DNA from 2 places in the Shewanella sp. KCT genome. Region 1 is predicted to be linked to the other one. Evidence: predicted binding sites of a transcription regulator. Region 1 holds the regulator's gene; the other holds the start of a gene.
What was found. Region 1 encodes MetJ, which represses methionine synthesis genes. Its sites were predicted from a motif close to TAGACGTCTAGACGTCTA; they were not measured.
Positions count from the first base shown of each region.

Region 2: msrA (peptide-methionine (S)-S-oxide reductase MsrA) is a predicted target of MetJ. The motif match lies at 5,916-5,933, and genes of this name have one in related genera.

Region 1 is NZ_LVDJ01000002.1:259,008-268,606, reverse strand. It holds gene AYI87_RS04045 (DUF3373 domain-containing protein) at 1-79, opposite strand, end outside; gene AYI87_RS04040 (c-type cytochrome) at 144-473, opposite strand; gene AYI87_RS04035 (conjugal transfer protein TraF) at 988-2,184, shown strand; gene AYI87_RS04030 (sulfite exporter TauE/SafE family protein) at 2,249-2,989, opposite strand; gene metJ (met regulon transcriptional regulator MetJ) at 3,068-3,382, opposite strand; gene metB (cystathionine gamma-synthase) at 3,607-4,773, shown strand; gene AYI87_RS04015 (bifunctional aspartate kinase/homoserine dehydrogenase II) at 4,793-7,186, shown strand; gene metF (methylenetetrahydrofolate reductase) at 7,451-8,341, shown strand; gene AYI87_RS04005 (c-type cytochrome) at 8,474-9,064, shown strand; gene AYI87_RS04000 (c-type cytochrome) at 9,090-9,599, shown strand, end outside.
Region 2 is NZ_LVDJ01000001.1:529,276-538,874, reverse strand. It holds gene nadA (quinolinate synthase NadA) at 1-613, opposite strand, end outside; gene AYI87_RS02375 (dihydrolipoyllysine-residue acetyltransferase) at 733-2,295, opposite strand; gene AYI87_RS02370 (alpha-ketoacid dehydrogenase subunit beta) at 2,307-3,284, opposite strand; gene AYI87_RS02365 (thiamine pyrophosphate-dependent dehydrogenase E1 component subunit alpha) at 3,288-4,466, opposite strand; gene astE (succinylglutamate desuccinylase) at 4,650-5,702, opposite strand; gene msrA (peptide-methionine (S)-S-oxide reductase MsrA) at 6,036-6,515, shown strand; gene pgm (phosphoglucomutase (alpha-D-glucose-1,6-bisphosphate-dependent)) at 6,672-8,339, opposite strand; gene seqA (replication initiation negative regulator SeqA) at 8,384-8,914, opposite strand; gene AYI87_RS02340 (alpha/beta fold hydrolase) at 9,206-9,599, shown strand, end outside.

The sequences.
Region 1 (9,599 bases):
GCGCATCGCTATCGGCGGCATAGACTGAGCCTGACATAGCCAGAGCGTTAGCGATCAATATAGACAGTAGAGTACGCATGTGAATCTCTCCTTAGGCGCTCATCGGGAGCGGTGAATGAGCGCTTCGATTACAAAAGCTGTGGTTAACCGCAAGTCTGTGGCTGATCTGAGTCGGCCGCGTGGTCGTATAAGAATTGCTGGATATCCAGGCGTTCTTTGTCGGAGAGCTTTTTAAATACGTCTGGTTGGGCGCTGTGCATGTCGCGCTTGAAGAAGCGATCCCACTGGCTCATGGTCTTGCTCATGGGGGTGAGTTCACCGGCGGCATCGCCCTTGCTGTGGCAGGCTTTGCACTCTTTTTTATAAAGGTGTTTCCCTTTCTTAGGGTTACCACCGTCGACGGCGTAGACTTGTCCGCCTACGGTGAGGGCGAGGAGTAAGCATGTAGTTATTTTGGCAACGTTTTTCATCATCATTTTCCTTAATCGCTACTCTGAGCGATTTATTAACCTGAAACAAAATGCTTGTTTCTTGTTGGAAAATTTACCAAAAGGGGGTAGTTGTAAATTTGATGTTGATCACCTTCATGAAAAAAATCTAATTGATAAAAATTTCATGAATAAAAATCTAATGGACATTGTGTAATGCAATGAAATTTAATGTTTTTTGTTTTTTGGTTTTTGCTTTATTGTGATCTTGCTCTCGAATAAAAAGTACCCGGTTAGATCACACTTTGTTATTTTAGCTCTCTCTAAATAGGTATTTTTGCTTGTTTTCGTATTGCAAATGGGCCTGTTTTGACGGGCTGGGCGGTTAACCGAATCGGCAGGTTTCAATCTGGGTGAGACGGAGTGGCAAAATAATTTAAAAAAAAAAGTATCTGATCGACCTGTTTCGAGAGCACTTTTTAGCCGTCTTAGTCTATCTTTAAAGACGACTCGGGTAGATTCCCGAGCGAAAACAAAAATAATGAACGGGGTGAATGAGATGAAATACCTTAGCTTGGTCATCGCAGTGTTATTGTCTGCTAGTGCCTCACTGGCATCTGCCGCCTCTCTCTACAACGAGGCCCGTAGTGATGCCATGGGCGGAACCGGGGTCGCGGCCTCTAACCGCGAAGGTGCCGCCTTTATCAATCCCGCTCTGTTAGCCATTCATGCCCCCAAATATTCCGGCGGCGCCGTGATGTTGCCCGTGCTGGGTGCCGAGGCCGCCAACATCGATAATCTGACCGACAAGTTTGACGCCCTACAGGCCTCCTATGACGGTCTGGAGGCGGCTATCAATGCCAGCGACGTCACTGGGATCACCAATTACCGCGACATGTTGGTCGCCGATCTTAAGTCCCTCGATGGTGAGAATGCCTATGGCAGCGTGGGGCTAGGTTTTTCAGTGGTTCTGCCCACCAAGCGCATGCCTATGTCGATCTTTTACAAGACCTATATCGATGCGGTCAGCGTGGCGGTGATCGAGGACAGCGACATAGATGCCCTGACCAATCTCGACCCTAACAATCCGCCTGCGGTTACCGATCTGGATTCGCAGGGGGCCGTGGTTGCCGGTGCCATCTCAGATCTTGGGGTGGCCCTCAGCTTCCCGCTGTCGATCGTCAATATGCCGGTCGCCGTCGGTATCTCGCCTAAGCTGCAGCGTATCGACACCTATAACTATGTGGTCAGTGCCAACAACTTCGACGCCGATGATTTCGACGACAACAAGTACCGCAACGACGATACCGTGGCAAACCTGGATATCGGCGTGGCGATTCAGCCACTCGATCGTATGACCATAGGCCTGTCGGGACGTAACCTGGTGAGCCAGAAACTGGACACCGTCGAGGCGATGGGGCGCAAGTTTACCTACCGTGTCGAGGCCCTCTATACCTTAGGTGTGGCCTATGATTGGGATAACTTCAGCCTGACCACGGATGTGGATCTTAATGGTCATAAGCGATTCGATGAGATAGGCGAGACCCAGTATTGGCGTCTGGGCGGTGAGATGAGGGCGACCGATTGGCTGGCCCTGCGTGTCGGCTATCGCCACGACATGAAAGATACCAGTAGCAACCTCTATACCCTGGGCACAGGCTTTACCATAGGCCGCTCCTTTAATCTGGATCTCACCGGCCTGGTGGGCACAGATGACGCCGTGGGCGGGGTGATTCAGACTTCCTATCATTTCTAGGGATAGGTTTTTTAGAAACAAGAAGGCCGGCTATGATGCCGGCCTTCTCTTTATCCTAGAGGAGTTACAGCAGGGTGCTTAAGGACTTAGCGGCCAGCAGGATGGCGCTCAGGCTACAGAGTACCAGCGTCATGATACGGGTCTTGTTCTTGTCTATGCGCCCCACCAGGCGATTGGCGATCAGGTAACCCAGCAGCACAGAGGGGAGCAGCAGCGCCGAGCAGTAGAAGTGATGCAGGGTCAGCAGACCCGTGAGCCCCAGAATCACTATGGCGATAGTGGAGCTGAAGATGAAGAAGGCCGACAGGGCCGCGCGAAACTGCTTGGCATCCTTACCCGAGAGCAGTATGGCCAGCGGCGGTCCGCCGATGGCGGCGATGTTGCCGAAGATCCCCGAGATCACCCCGGCGATAAACAGGCTGCGGCGGTTAACCACCAGGTTGAGTCGCATCAGGCTCAGCAGTACGGCGATGGCCACGATAATGGCGATAGTCATGCCGAGCACGTCCTGGGGAGCGACCATGAGCAGGCCGGCGCCGATCAGTCCGCCGGGGATGCGTCCCAGCAAGGCATATTGCAGGCCGTTGAATTCCAGGGCGCCACGCTCACGGATCAGTGTCAGCAGGGCGATAGAGAAGCCCATCAGGATCACCGGCGCAGGCACCAGTGACGGCTCGATAAGATAGAGCAGCGGTGCGGCGACGACCGCCATGCCGAAACCGATTAGGCTCTGGGTGAGGGCGCCGACGAAGACGATAAGCGAGGCTAGCGCCAGAATATGGGGATCGAGCGGAAGTGCAGGCACTGCAATGTTCCAGACTAAGGTTGAAAACTAAAAGAGGGACCGCCTAGCGATCCCTCTATCGATTCGTGTGTGAGTGGATCACTCCATCTCTTCCCACTCTATGCCCATCTCGGTCATCAGACGTTTGACTTCGGCCGGGATGCTATCTGGCTTGTCTTTAGACAGGTCATCGTCTTGGGGGAGTGGCTGACCGGTGTAGGCGTGCAGGAAGGCCTCGCACAGCAGCTCGCTGTTAGTGGCGTGACGCAAGTTGTTGACCTGGCGCCGGGTGCGCTCGTCGGTTAACACCTTAAGCACCTTAAGAGGAATAGAGACAGTGATCTTCTTTACCTGCTCATTCTTCTTACCATGTTCAGCATAGGGGCTGATATAATCGCCATTCCACTCAGTCATTGACTCACCTGTAAATTCTAAAATTCGGTGCAGATTTTAAACCCTTACAAATTACAGTCAAATTATTGCCTCGAATTTTTGGCAAATGCAAATAGATTTCTAAATGTTTGGACGTCTAAACGTCCAAAAGTTGTTGACGCTCACTACCGGCTTAGGTACATTTAGACGTCCAGACATCTCTTTTGTCCGAGGTGCCTGCCCAGATCCATATTGAGGAGTTGAAGATGACAGCGCGTAAACTAGCCACCGCCGCCGTACGACGAGGCATAGAGTCAGACACTCAGCACGGTGCCGTGGTGCCGCCTATCTATCTGTCGACAAACTACTCGTTTGAAGGGCATCAACAGCCGCGGGCATTCGATTACAGCCGTTCCGGCAACCCGACCCGCTCCATTCTCGGCGATGCGATTGCCGAACTGGAACAAGGGGCGACCGGCGTGGTGACCTGTACCGGCATGGCCGCCATCACACTGGTGACCAGCCTGCTAGGCCCAGAAGATCTGCTGGTGGTGCCTCACGATTGCTATGGCGGCAGCTATCGCCTATTCACCAACCTGGCCAAGAAGGGCGCCTTTAAGCTCTTGGTGGTGGATCAAACCGATGATGCCGCGCTTGAGCAGGCGCTGAGCCAGTCACCCAAGATGGTGTGGCTGGAGACTCCCTCTAACCCGTTGCTGCGAGTCGTCGATATCGAGGCCATCGCCCAGGCGAGCCACAAGGTGGGCGCTCAGGTGGTGGTGGACAACACCTTCCTTTCTCCTGTGTTACAACAGCCACTGCAGCTGGGCGCCGATATCGTGGTGCACTCGACCACCAAATATATCAATGGTCACAGTGATGTGGTGGGCGGCGCCGTGGTGGCCAAAGACCCTGAGGTGGGCGAGCTGCTGCACTGGTGGTCAAATACCCTAGGTTTGACCGGGTCGGCCTTCGACAGCTACCTGACCCTGAGGGGGCTGAGAACCCTGGCGGTGCGCATTCGTGAACACCAAGCCAACGCTCAGAAGGTATTGGCACTGCTTTGTGACCACAAGGCGGTGGAAAAAGTGTATTATCCGGGGCTTGCCGAGCATCCAGGCCATGAAATTGCGGCCAGACAGCAGAAGGGCTTCGGCGCTATGCTGAGTTTTGAGCTAAAAGGTGGCGAATCGGCACTCGTTGCCTTTTTAGATGCGTTACAATACTTCTCGGTAGCCGAGAGTCTGGGAGGCGTAGAGAGTCTGGTGGCGGTTCCCGCGACCATGACCCACAGAGCCATGGACCCAGAGGCGCGCCGTGAGGCGGGCGTGAAAGATACCCTGATCCGTTTGTCAGTGGGCATAGAAGATGGCGAGGATCTGGTGGCCGATATTCTTGCGGGTTTAGAAGCGGCTATCGCGGTAAGTAGTTAAAGGGTTTGAGGAGCAGATAATGACACGATGTCATTTGCATAAGTTTGGTGGTTCTAGTTTAGCGGATGCAGATTGTTACCGCCGCGTCGCCCACATTTTACTGACCCATGGCCACAGCGATGATCTTATCGTGGTGTCGGCCGCGGGCAAGAGTACCAATTTCCTATATCGCCTGCTGGAGCTGTGCGACACAGATCAGCTGTGGCAGGAAGAGTTACAGGTGCTGGTGAGTTACCAGCAGAACCTGATCGAGCAGCTGCTCTCCAACGAGCAGGCCCGTAGCCTGAGAGAGCGACTGGCCACCGACAAGTCGCAGCTGACCAGCCTGTTGTCGCTCGATGAGCTAAACGATTATCAACGCAACCAGGTAGTAAGTTTCGGCGAGCGCTGGTCTTCTCGTCTGCTGGCGGCTCTGCTGCGCGAGTCTGGCGTGGCGGCGACCGATGTCGATGCCCGCACCCTACTGGTCGCCGATGAAGGCGCCGTGCCGCAGATCCGCCTTGGCGAGTCACGCCAGAAGGTGCAGGCGCTGCTCGAGGCTCATCCCCAGGAGCGTCTGGTGATCACCGGCTTTATCTGCGCCAACGAGCAGGGCGACACCCTACTGCTGGGCCGTAACGGCTCAGATTTTAGCGCCACTTTACTGGCCAGTTTGGCGGATATCGAACGTGTCACCATCTGGACAGATGTGGAAGGCGTATTTAACGCCGATCCTAACCGAATTAACGATGCCAAGCTGCTCAAGAGCATGTCGCTCACCGAGGCGAACCGTCTGGCGCACCTTGGCTCTCCTGTGCTGCATAACCGCACTTTGCAGCCACTGTTCGACACCGAAGTGAGCCTGGCGGTGCGTTCAAGCTATGCGCCCCATACAGATTTTACCCTGATCGCCCCTAAGAGCTCGTCGGCCAGTGCCCCAGTGGTGACCAGCCTCTCCAGCGTCAGTCTGTTTAGCCTGACCATAGGGGTTGAGCTGCCGCAGTTGCTGGCCTGTTTTGCCCAGGCTGGCCTGACGCCACTGGCCTATTGGTCGTTGGCCCACGGCCGCGCCGAGCTGGCCTTTACCCATGAAAATCAGAAGCAGGCCCAGGCGATCTTCGAGGCCAAGCGCAGCGAGCTGGGAATCGATGAGTTACAGCTGCGCGACGATCTCGGCCTGGTGGCCCTGGTAAGCGCCGATGCCAGCCTCTATCGCCGCGGTTTCTCGCGTCTGCTGAGCCGTGAGGCCCATCCTCTGTGTAACGATGGCTTGAGTCTGGTGACTCTGGTGCCTAAGGCGCAGGTAAACCTGTTGACCCAGAAGGTGCACAGACGCTGCGCCGGTCCGCGCAAGCGTATCGGTGTCTTGCTGCTGGGCATAGGCAACATAGGCGAAGCTTGGATCGATCTCTTCAAGCGTGCCCGCCCCGTGCTCAATAAAGAGCTTGAAGTCAGCGTCGAGCTGGTGGGACTCTTGAGTTCCAAGAAAGCGCTGCTGAGCGAGACAGATATTGACTTAAGCAGCTGGCAACAGGCCTTCGAGGAGCGTGGTACTGGCTGGCAGTACACCCATCTGTTCGAGCAGTTACAGGCGTTAAATTGCGATGAGTTGATCGCCCTGGATATCAGTGCCAGCGCCGATCTCACCCTGCAATATCCAGAGTTTTTTGCCCGGGGCATTCATATCGTCAGCGCCAACAAGCTGGCGGGTTCTGGGCCGCTGGCCTTCTATCAGGAGCTGAAACAGCAGCTGGGCAATCGTCGTCTGTTTTGGCGTTATAACGCCAGCTGTGGTGCGGGCCTGCCGGTGCAACATGCGCTGAACGATCTGCATAACAGCGGCGATAGCATAGAGGCGGTCGGCGGCATCTTCTCTGGCACCCTGTGCTGGCTGTTCGAGCACTATGACGCCAAGAAACCCTTCTCCGAGCTGGTGCTGGAGGCTAAGGGGCTGGGCATTACCGAGCCAGATCCCCGCGACGACCTCTCCGGCCGGGACATGCAGCGCAAGTTGCTGATCTTGGCCCGTGAGATAGGTTACGACATTGAGCTGGACGATATCGAGCTGGAGTCTCTGGTGCCGACTACGCTGGCCGAGATCCCGTTGGATGATTTCATCAAACGTATGGCCGAGCTCGATGGCGAGATGTTGCAGCAGTATCAGGCTGCTGCCGAGCAGAACAAGGTGCTCAGGTATGTGGCGTCATTGGATTCAGACCAGGGCCTGCTCAAGGCCAAGGTGGGGATCCAGTGGGTCGATAGGAGCCACCCGTATGCCAATCTGACGCCGGGCGATAATGTCTTCGTGATCCGCAGCGATTTCTATCAGGACAATCCGCTGATCATACGTGGTCCGGGTGCCGGGCGCGAGGTGACGGCTGCCGCGGTGCAGTCGGATCTGGCGCAGATCTGCCGGGATCTCCTGCAAGAGTGATTCAAAGGGTCGATGCGTGCATCGGCCTTTTTTATAGCTTTTTCTCTTCTTCTTTATATCTCTCTTTCAGTGTATTTCGCCGGATGAATTGGTGAGATAGGCCTGCCTGTGTCTGCCGTTTCACTTTCGGACTATCTTATAAACAGATTGTTTTTTAATGAGGCAATTTTTGGGCTTGACATCACTCTGAGTTTCTCTAGTATATGGACATATAGACGTCCAAACGTCTAAAATATTTTTTGCTCTAGGTCTGAGGGAATTAAGATGGCTTTTCATCACGCACAACACGCCAATTCATTGAATCAAAGCTTGTCTGAGCTTAATGGTGATATCAATGTGTCATTTGAGTTTTTCCCGCCGGCCACCCCCGAGATGGAAACCATTCTGTGGAACTCCATCAGACGCCTGGAGCCGCTTAAGCCTAAGTTTGTCTCGGTAACCTATGGTGCTAATTCTGGCGTGCGCGATCGTACCCATGGGGTGATCGAACGTATTCAGAAGGAGACAGATCTGGTGGCGGCGCCCCATCTGACCCTGGTCGATGCCAGCGATGAAGAGCTGGTCGAGCTGGCGAAGCATTACTGGAACTCGGGTATACGCGACATCGTTGCGCTTCGTGGCGATCTGCCCGCGGGCAGCCCTAAGCCGACCCGTTTTGCCAACGACCTGGTGCGCCTACTCAAATCTGTGGCCGACTTCGATATCTCGGTGGCGGCCTATCCTGAGGTGCACCCGGATGCGCCCAATGCCCAGGCGGATCTGATCAACCTCAAGAAGAAGATAGATGCGGGGGCCAACCGCGCCATCACCCAGTTCTTCTTCGATGTGGAGTCTTACCTGAGATTCAGAGACCGCTGCGTGGCCGCCGGAATCGACGTGGAGATAGTGCCGGGCATTCTACCTGTGACCAACTTTACTCAGCTGAAACGCTTCGCCGGCATGACCAATGTGTCTATCCCGAGCTGGCTACATCGGCAGTTTGAGGGGTTAGATGATGATCCATCGACCCGCCAGATGGTCGGGGCCAACGTGGCCATCGACATGGTCAAGGTGTTGTCGCGAGAAGGGGTGAAAGACTTCCACTTCTATACCCTGAACCGCGCTGAATTAACCTATGCCATCTGCCATACCCTTGGTGTAAGACCCGGTAAATAGCATTTCGTTTGCCAGAATAGACGTCTAGCCCCGCCTCGATTGGTGGGGCTTTTTATTCCTATTATCAATAGTCCTGGTGTGGTTTTTCTTCTATGATTGACCACAGCCAATAAGGAGGTTGATATGTATAGAATGCTTATCGGAGTGACAGTGCTTTTCCTGAGTAGTCAGGCGATGGCCGCCAACGAGATGCCACCGGCCGCCGCCCTGTGTGGTAGTTGTCATGGCCCGACCGGGATGGGCATAGAACCTATCGCGCCGCGTATCGCCGGACTCTCTTCCGAATATATTGCCAAGCAGATCCACCTGTTTCAGCAAGGCGACAGACAAAACCCCAGCATGACGCCCATGGCTATGACGGTGCAGGGAGAGGCCATCAATCAGGTGGCAGATTACTTTGCCGCTCAGCCAGTGCCTGACTTTTCCCCAGCCTTACGCGGTAGCCAGACTAGCTACCAAAGCGTGGCGGAAACCTTGGTCTATCAAGGGGACTGGCAGCGCACCCTGCCGGCCTGTGTCTCTTGCCATGGCCCCTCGGGGATAGGCGGAGGCCAGTTTCCACGTCTGGCGGGGCAGCAGGCCAGCTATCTCAAGACACAGCTGATGGCCTGGCAGTCAGGCACGCGTAAGGGCGATATCGATAACATGATGGGCAATATCGCCAGCAAGTTGAGCCAGGATGAGATAGCGGCCCTGGCCGACTATTTTGCCACATTGAAGTAGGGAGGTGGATATGAACAGGAATCTAATGACACTCAGCGGCCTACTCTTGTTTGCCCTTGGCAATAACTTACAGGCGGGTGACTTACCCGATAAGCAGGCTGAGCTGAAACTGGCGGCGCCAGTGCAGGATGCGGATTATCTTAAAATGCGTTCCCTTGCCAGCATCCCCGAAGGTGCCTTCGGCGACAAGGTGCGCTTGGGTTATCAGCTGTTCGTCAATACCCAACAGCTTAGGGGCCAATATGTGGGCAATGAGCTGAACTGTGTCAACTGTCACATGGATGCCGGACGCAGGGCCAATGCCTCACCCCTATGGGCCGCCTATCTGGCCTATCCCGCCTATCGCAAGAAGAACGATAAGGTGAACAGCTATCAGGAGCGGATCCAGGGTTGTTTCACCTATTCGATGAATGGCAAGGCGCCCGAGTCGGGCAGCGAGCCCCTGGTAGCGCTGTCGGCCTACTCCTACTGGTTAGCCATGGGGGGCCTGTTGGATAAGTACGGCGTGACTGGCGCCGTGCCCGAACTGAGCGAT
Region 2 (9,599 bases), on a different contig from region 1:
CGTGAACGATACACTCGCCCTGCCACATTAGCATGTCGGCGCCAGTCTGCTTGGCGATATAGCTTCCCAGGTGACGGTCCGGTCCCCAGATGATCTTCTTACCCTGGCTGTCGAGATGCTCGACGATCTCAAGGGCGATACTCGAGGTCACCACCCAGTCGGCGCGCGCCTTAACGGCGGCCGAGGTGTTGGCATATACCACGACGGTATGGTCTGGATGGGCATCACAGAAGGCGCTAAAGGTGTCGATAGGACAGCCTACGTCCAGTGAGCAGGTGGCATCCAAAGTCGGCATAAGCACAGTCTTTTCCGGGCTTAAGATCTTAGAGGTCTCGCCCATAAACTTAACCCCAGCCACAATCAGCGTCTTGGCTGGATGGTCACGGCCGAAGCGGGCCATCTCTAAAGAGTCTGATACACAACCGCCGGTCTCTTCCGCCAGCGCCTGGATCTCAGGATCGGTATAGTAGTGGGCCACCAAGACAGCCTCTTTCTCCTTCAACAGCTGCTTGATGCGCGCCTTATAGGCCTGCTTCTCGCTATCGCTTAGGGGAATGGGCTTTGCTGGAAACGGATACTGAATATTTTCGATGCTTGGTGCTACTTGACTCATGCTCAAACCAAAGAGTGGGACTAATTAGCGGCATTATACTTAATCTGACGCCAAAGATTAACTCTGGAGAAAAAAAAGAGCGCCAAATGGCGCTCTTATTAGTGAACTGCTACGTGCGATTAGTGCATCGCCAGTAACATCTCCTGTGGTGACTCGAGATACTGCTTCCACAGGTTGCAGAAGCGGGCTATGGTGCCGCCGTCTATCACCCGGTGATCGCCAGACCAGCTGATCTGCATGATCTTACGCGCCTCGACCTCGCCCTTATCGTTAAAGCGCGGCAGGGTCTGCAACTTACCCAGGGCGACGATGGCCACCTCAGGCTTGTTGATGATAGGCGTTGCCACAGTCCCCCCCAAGGCACCGATATTCGAGATGGAGATGCTGCCGCCCTTAAGGTCCGCCGGGCTGACACGACCGCTGCGGGCATCCTTGGTCAGGCGGGTAATTTCAGCCGCAACCTCAAGAATAGATTTTTGCTGCACATCCTTAACGTTCGGCACCAATAGACCCACCTTAGAGTCTACCGCCATGCCTATGTTGTGTGACGCAAGGAAGGTCTGCTCGGTGCAATCGTCGTTCACACGGCTGTTGATGCCAGGGAACTGAGTCAGCGCCAGCGACATCGCCTTCATGAAGAAAGGCATCATGGTCAACTTGAGATCGTCACTCGAGTAGCGCGCCTTCATCGATTCGCGAAGCGCAACCAGTTCGGTCAGATCCAGCTCTTCACAATAGGTGAAGTGTGGGATGGTAGAGACAGACTCTGTCATCATCTTGGCCATGACGGCCTTGACGCCGCGAATAGGCTCGACGCGATCGCCTGCTGAAACCGCTATAGGCGCAGCTGTTGGCTCGCTTTGGGCCTGTGCTTTCGCCGCCTTAGCCTTCACGGCTTCGCCGCTACGGAAGCGCTCGACATCTTCCTTATAGACTCGGCCATGTTTACCAGAACCCGGTACCAGGCTGAGATCGATATCATAGCTGCGCGCCAGACGACGAACGGCCGGGCTTGCCAGCGCCTTGCCATTACCTGCTGGGGCGTGAAGTTCAACCTCTTCGTGGTCAACCGCAGCTGGGGCGCTATCTGCTACCGGCGCGGCAACGGCCCCCTCTTCGCTCTCTACCTCGATAGAGAAAAGCGGGGTGTGCACCTGTGCCAGCTGACCCTTACGGTAATGAAGTTTAACCACCTTACCGCTCTTGATGGCCGGGATCTGCACCAGTGCCTTGTCAGTCATCACATCGGCGATAGGCTGATCTTCCACCACCATGTCACCTTCGGCCACCAACCACTCCACCAGTTCACACTCGACAATCCCTTCACCGATATCCGGTAACAGGAACTCTTCGACGCGTTTGCCGCCGGCAACTGGCTGTGAATCAGATTGAACGACAGCTTCTTCAGCTGCCGATTCCGTGGTCGCATCGCCGTCTGGCTCACCATCGATTTCCACCGAATACAGCGGCTCGTGGACGATAGCTATATCACCTTTCTTATAGTGAAGTTTTTTGATGACGCCACCGTGAACCGCCGGGATCTGTACCAGCGCCTTGTCTGTCATCACATCAGCAATGGGCTGATCTTCGGTGACGGTATCGCCTTCGGCAACCAACCACTCAACCAGCTCACACTCCACCACGCCCTCGCCAATATCGGGCAAAATAAAATCTTTAATCATGCCTGGGGCTCCTAGTATTTCATCGATGCTTTGATCGCTTCAAAGGTCTTGAGCGCATCAGGCATATATTCTTTCTCATGGATCAGCGGATATGGGGTATCCAGACCACATACACGGCTGATTGGTGATTCCAGATAGAGGAAACACTCCTGCTGGATGGTCGCGGCGATTTCGCCGGCAAAACCACCTGTCAGCGGCGCTTCATGGTTGATCACCAGTCGCCCAGTCTTCTTCACCGAGGCAGCAACGGTATCGACATCCCAAGGCGCAAGTGTACGCAGGTCGATAACCTCACAAGAGATCCCCTTCTTGGCCGCCATCTTAGCCGCCTCTTCGACGATCTCCATCTGAGCGCCCCAGGCCAGCACGGTAATGTCTGTACCTTCCTGAACCACTTCCGCCTTGCCTAGTTCAATCTCATAGGCTTCATCCGGCACCTCGCCCACACTGGCGCGGTAGAGACGCTTAGGCTCAAAGAAGACCACAGGGTTCTTGTCGCGAATCGAGGCAAGCAGCAGGCCCTTAGCCTGATAGGCATTACGGGGCACGACCACCTTTAGACCAGGCGTCTGAGTGAAGTACGCTTCTGGCGATTGTGAGTGGTAGTGACCACCGGCGATACCGCCACCATAAGGGGTACGGTAGGTGATACCGCCCACATTAAACTCGTTACCACTGCGGTATCTGAACTTGGCTGACTCGTTTACGATCTGATCGAAGGCCGGGAAGATATAGTCGGCAAACTGGATCTCGGCAATCGCCGTCATGCCATTAGATGCCAGACCGTTGGCAAAACCAGCGATACCCTGCTCTGTCAGCGGCGTATTGAAACAACGATCGCGGCCAAACTTATCCTGTAGGCCCGAAGTAGCGCGAAATACGCCGCCAAAATGGCCAACGTCTTCGCCGAAGATCACCGCCTTGTCGTCGGTTTCCATCGCAATGGTCAAGGCATCGTTGATGGCTTGTAACATATTAATCTTTGCCACGATTTAATCTCTCCCTGCGCTGCGTGGATAGGAATCAGGATATTTCTTGATGTGCTGCTTAAGTTCGGTCAGCTGCTGCTTGAGTCTAGGCGTCGGCTCATCGAGGACATCTTCGATGATCTCATCGATACCCGGTGCAGGTAGCTTCTCGGCAACCTTCACTGCGGCCAGCACCTCTTCGCGGTACTTCTCATACATAGCCGCATCATCGCTCTCGGCGAGCCAGCCCTTGTTGATCAACCACAGCTTGAAACGCTTAACCGGATCATGCTGCTGCCACTTGGCCTCTTCATCCTTAGAACGGTAACCAGATGGGTCGTCGGAAGAGGAGTGAGCGCCAAGACGATAGGTCATGGCTTCGATCAGCACAGGTTTGTTGTGCTCCAGCGCATAGGCTCTTGCCTGCTGGGTCGCGGCCATTACTGCCAGCATGTCGTTACCGTCCACGCGAATGGTATGCATGCCATAGCCCACACCACGACTGGCGATACCGTTACCGGCAAATTGCTCGTTGGTCGGAGTCGAGATGGCGTAACCATTGTTACGACAGAAGAAGATAACAGGAGAGTTCAGCACGGCGGCCATGTTTAGACCAGCGTGGAAATCGCCCTCTGAGGCAGCGCCTTCACCGAAGTAGCAGATGGCAACGTTACGTTTGCCCTGCATCTTGAGGCTATAGCCAACACCCGTCGCTTGTGGGATCTGAGTGGCCAACGGCGATGAGATGGTCTGGTAATTGAGCGCCTCACAGCCGTAGTGGATCGGCATCTGACGGCCCTTACCCAGATCTTTCTCGTTACTGAACATCTGGTTCATAAACTGCTCAGTGGTGAAGCCACGATAGCGAATCGCCGCGTGCTCACGGTACTGGGCTAAAATAACATCGTCTTGATCCAGGGCGGCGACACTGCCGACCACGGCGGCTTCTTCACCGGTACAGGTCATGTAGAAGCTGATCCGTCCCTGACGCTGAGCGGCTAACATGCGCTCATCGAGTACTCGTGTGAACACACAAGTATCATAAATTTTGGCAGCCAAATCCTGATCGATCACGGGTAACACAGCATTTTCAAAGGTGGTACCGTCGGCTTGAAGGATCTTCAGGATCGGGATAGATAATGAATCCTTATCGAGAAAACTGACGCGATGGACAGTCTCTGTATTGCTCGTTGCGTTGCTCATACTATTCTCTTATCAGCTGAGTATTCTTGTTATCTGACTGCGAACAGCCTAAGTTGTTCACTATTCTCTATTATGACGCGGCCTTAAAGTTACGTTAACGTAAACTACCTAGCAAGCTATCACAGGGCGCGGCTAACAACTAGCTACCCTCACCCTTGTATCGCTAGCTTTACAAGCTGGAGCCTAAACCACGCGATAATCTTTGGCAGGCACTAAACACAGCACAGTGCGCTGGCCAACCGGTACATTGGCGTTGGGAAACACGATAGACTCAGATTCGGCCTCGACCTTAATCTCAGTCCCGCCATCCTTAGCCAATATATAACCTCTTGGAAACGCCGTAAAATTCTCTACGTCGTCGGCGAAGGTAAAGCTAAAGTCGTCAAACTGCTTGTTGATTGAGCGATTAACCTGATACAGATTCACCTGACTCGGGTCAAACTCACCGAGCTCGAGATCGCGGCCGCTTACCAGACGGGTCAACATCTCTTTCACCGCGATAAAGCGCGTCATATCGTTCTGCCCCATAGGCATCACCTTGCCAAGCTCTATGGTAAAGGCATGGGCCTGATAACCGTGGGCCGAGAAGTAACTGAAGGTAGTCGTAGGTTCGTGGTGAAACAGCACTGTGTTGATACCACAGGCGGCCAGGAACATGATCTGCTCGCCACTGTATGGTGCGCCATGGGGATAAGGATAGATGGCAAACTTCTCATGCTTAGAGGCGCGAATTGCCGTGTGCAGGTCGTAGTGATAACGACTGCCGCCTTCCGGCGCCGCGTTAAAGAAGCGATCCACATACTGCTCCAGCTTCTTAGCACGTGCCCGCTCGGCATTGCTCTCACCCTTGGCGTGGGCGCCGCTGAAGAGACGATTGAGGTTCTCTTCGACGAAACGGGTACCGTTTAGGATAGCTGGGGGGTTACCAATTAAAAACAGCAGGCGATGACGAGCGATCAGCGTCTCAGACAGGAGCGCGGTAATAAGCTGATCACAAAGCTCGATTGGCGCCGTCTCGTTACCATGAACCGCCGACGAGAGCACTATGCTCTTAAGCGCATCTTCCTTTCCATCTAGCTCGCCCTCTTGATTAGCTTCCTGCGTAACGAGCGGCTCGAATTGAATGACGCCGGTATCCCATACCGACACCTGGGTGTGTTGCCCCAGGGTAAATTCAAACGCCTCGAGGCCGACAGGATTGTCTAGTGTCAATTGCAAAAAGTCTTTCGACAACATCAGGGTGTCTTGCACTGCAAACTCCTTACTGCATCACTACCACAGCGCCCACCTTGTAGGCCTGAAAGATAGCGACTCCTTGGATTTATTAGCATTATTATCAGTTGGCCAGCATAGTAACACTTAAGCGAGTCGACGACCACGCGGGCCAGTCGATCGCCGCATATTTTCCCTGTTGCATTCGTTAATCAGATAATACAGAATAAAGCCGTCTAGCCATCTAAACGTATAAAATTAACTGCGCTAGACCATTCGTTAAATAATTAGACGCTAGATAATTCGTTACCTAGATGAACCAAAGATAGATAAGCGTTAATCGATAAGAGGTCAACCATGGCATTAGCAACATTTGGCGCAGGCTGTTTCTGGGGTGTAGAGTATTTTTTCAAGCAGATAGACGGCGTTACCTCTGCCACCTGTGGCTATATGGGCGGTGATGACAAGGCAACCACCTATAAAGAGGTTAAGACTGGCACAACCGGGCACGCCGAGGTGGTACAGGTCGAGTTTGACGAGACCAAGGTGAGCTTCGACGATCTGCTGGCCGTGTTCTGGAGTAACCATAATCCCACCATGCTCAATATGCAGGGCGGCGATATCGGCAGCCAGTATCGCAGCGCCATCTTCTTCCACGACAAGACGCAGAAGGAACTGGCCGAAGCTTCAAAGTTGGCCCTCGCCCGCAGCGGTAAATGGGGGCTTAGACCCATAGTGACTGAGATAGTCCCAGTGCTCACCTTCCATAAGGCGGAGGAGTACCATCAGAACTATCTGGAAAAGAACAACTTGCCTAGCTGTCACCTCACCTACTAGCACCGAGTTTTACATGCAGCCGATGCAAGCTGCGCCCACAAAAAAGCCAGTGATTCACTGGCTTTTTATTTTGTCTAAATATTAAGCTGCTATAGAGTAACCGACCAAGGTTTAGTCAAAAGCAAGTTAGACCAGAGCTAGTTTGGCCGACTTCAATTAGGCCAAAAGCCGCTCTATCATCTCCTGGGCCTGCTCGAGCACCCGCTCGAGATGCGCCTGGCTAACAAAACTTTCACCATAGAGCTTAAACAACGCCTCTGTGCCCGATGGGCGCGCGGCGAACCAGGCTTTTTCGGTAACCACCTTGATGCCGCCGATAGCCGCGCCATTACCCGGTGCATGGGTCAGAACCTCTAGGATGGCATCTCCCGCCATGGCTTCACAGCCAAGATCGCTGACATTCAGGGGCTCGCTCACCAGCTGATTAAACTTAGCCTTACGTTTAGGGTTAACCGGCGAGTCAATGCGCTTGTAGAAACTCTCACCGTGACGCTCGACCATCTCGGCATAAAGCTTAGCAGGCGTCTTACCCGTTACCGCCAGTATCTCTGCCGCCAGCAGCGCCAGGATGAAACCATCTTTATCGGTACACCAACTGCCACCATCACGACGTAAGAAGGCGGCGCCTGCACTTTCTTCACCGCCGAAGGCGAAGCTGGCATTGGCCAGGCCGTCGACGAACCATTTAAAGCCTACCGGTACCTCACAGAGACTGCGCGACTGCTCACGGCATACCTTGTCTATCATGGCGCTGGAAACCAGTGTCTTGCCTATCTTAAGATCGGCTGACCACTGCGGGCGATGGGACAAGAGATACTCGATAGCCACCGCCAGATAATGGTTAGGGTTCATCAGGCCGCTGCCCGGGCAGACGATACCGTGCCTGTCGTAATCGGGATCGTTACCGACACAGATATCGAAGGCATCCTGATGGGCTAACAGTCCCGCCATGGCATAGGGCGATGAGCAGTCCATGCGGATCTTGCCATCCTTATCCAGCGGCATAAAACCAAAAGCGGGATCGATGCGATCGTTCACCAGGGTAATATCCAGCCCAAAGCGCTCGGCAATCTTGGCCCAATAGTGAATTCCTGAGCCGCCGAGGGGATCGACGCCAATGCGAATGCCAGCCTGCTTAATGGCCTGCATGTCGATCACCTGCTCGAGATCTTCGACATAAGCTGCCATCAGATCGCGCTCTTGAATAAGACTGGTCGTGACCGCCACTGAATAGGTCAGGCGCTTAACCCCTTCTAGCTGCTTAGCCAGATACTCGTTGGCACGCTGCTCGACCCAGGCCGTAATACCACCTTCCGCGGGACCACCATGGGGAGGATTGTATTTGATGCCACCGTCTTGAGGCGGATTGTGAGATGGCGTGATGATAAGGCCGTCGGTAAGCCCATAGGTAAGCCCAGCCCCCTGCACTCTGTTGGCCGCTATGATGGCATGGGACACCACAGGGGTCGGGGTATACTCATCGTTCTTAGCGACAATCACCTGCACGCCATTGGCGGTCAGTACCTCGAGGGCGGTAACGTAAGCCGCCTGAGACAGCGCGTGGGTATCTATGCCCACTATCATAGGCCCTTGAATACCGGCATCGAGTCGATAGTCGACTACGGCCTGAACAATGGCCAAGATGTGCTTCTCGTTGAAACTCTTATTAAAAGCACAGCCTCTGTGGCCCGAGGTGCCGAATGTGACCTTCTGCGCATCATTGGTCACATCCGGTGAGAGCCGATAGTAGTGGCTCATCAGTTTAGGAATATTAACCAAGTCCCTTTGTTGTGCCGGTTTACCGGCTCGCTCGTGTAGCGCCAAAATGTACTCCTAAGTGTCGGGTAGATTGAGCCTCAGTATCTCACTTAAATATGACCGATAATGGATTCAATCTGTTTTTCTTGCACGCCGAACTGACCTAATACTTCGCTTAGGATAGTGCGCTTCTTTGCCGTATTGTTATTGGTGGTGACCCAGAAGCCACTGTTTCCAATCTCTTTCGGGTTGGCTGACTTACTGGCCTTGAGTAGCGACTCTTTAGAGGTCGCAAAATAGAGACGATCGCGCCCCTGGATCTGCAGCACCTGGTCAAACTGATTAGGCGTCGCTTTATAGATAGCCTCTAAGGTAAACAGGAAACGGCCAACGGCGCCTTTTTGCTGGGCCAGAGCCCCCTTGTCGATCAAGGTCTCTGGGTCGATACTCGCCGCCTGATGAGTTTGCGCCACCTCTTTATCCAGGCCTGGCTGGCTGATCTGCTTAGGCTGCTCCATGGCAACCGTCTCTACGTCTAGGCCGAGTAATCGTCGCAGGATCTCTGAAGCACTCTCTCCTATGCGCTCTGTCTTGCTGGCAATATGGCGATATAGCTCTTCATCAATCTCAATATATTTCATGACTAGAATCTTCCTTAGACGGTAAAGGTAATTAGGTTATTGTTATCGCGAACGCGATCCGCAGCAACTGATGCCAGATCCGTTCAAGTGTATGCTATCTTTCCCACAGGAATAAAGAGCGATCGCATTAAAAATCCACAACTTGGTTACAAGATCAATAAATTACGCCTCAAGTGCGCAAAAACCCGTCAGAGAATGGCGCGATCGCGCTTAATGCTGTCTTTTGCAGCGATTTACAGGCACAATTTGGGCAATTATTTTCACGCTTAACTTTCCAAGACCAGCCTTTTCATGACCAGCTTGAATTACACCCAATCGGGACAAGGTAGCCCGGTTATCCTTATCCACGGCCTGTTTGGCAACCTGGATAACCTAAAAACCTTAGGCAATGCACTCGAAGATCATCAGGTGATCCGCATTGATGTGCCAAACCATGGCCTCAGCCCGCACTGGCCCAACATGGATTATCCCATGTTGGCCGAGGCTGTAATTGGTTTGATGGATGAACTCGAGCTGGAGTCGGCGCACCTGGTCGGCCACTCTATGGGTGGCAAGATCGCCATGGCCACCGCACTACTCTACGGCGATCGCGTCAGGAGCCTGGTAGCGGCAGATATCGCGCCCGTCGCCTATCAGCCCAGGCATCAGACAGTGTTTGCCGGCCTAAGCAACCTAGACCTTAGCG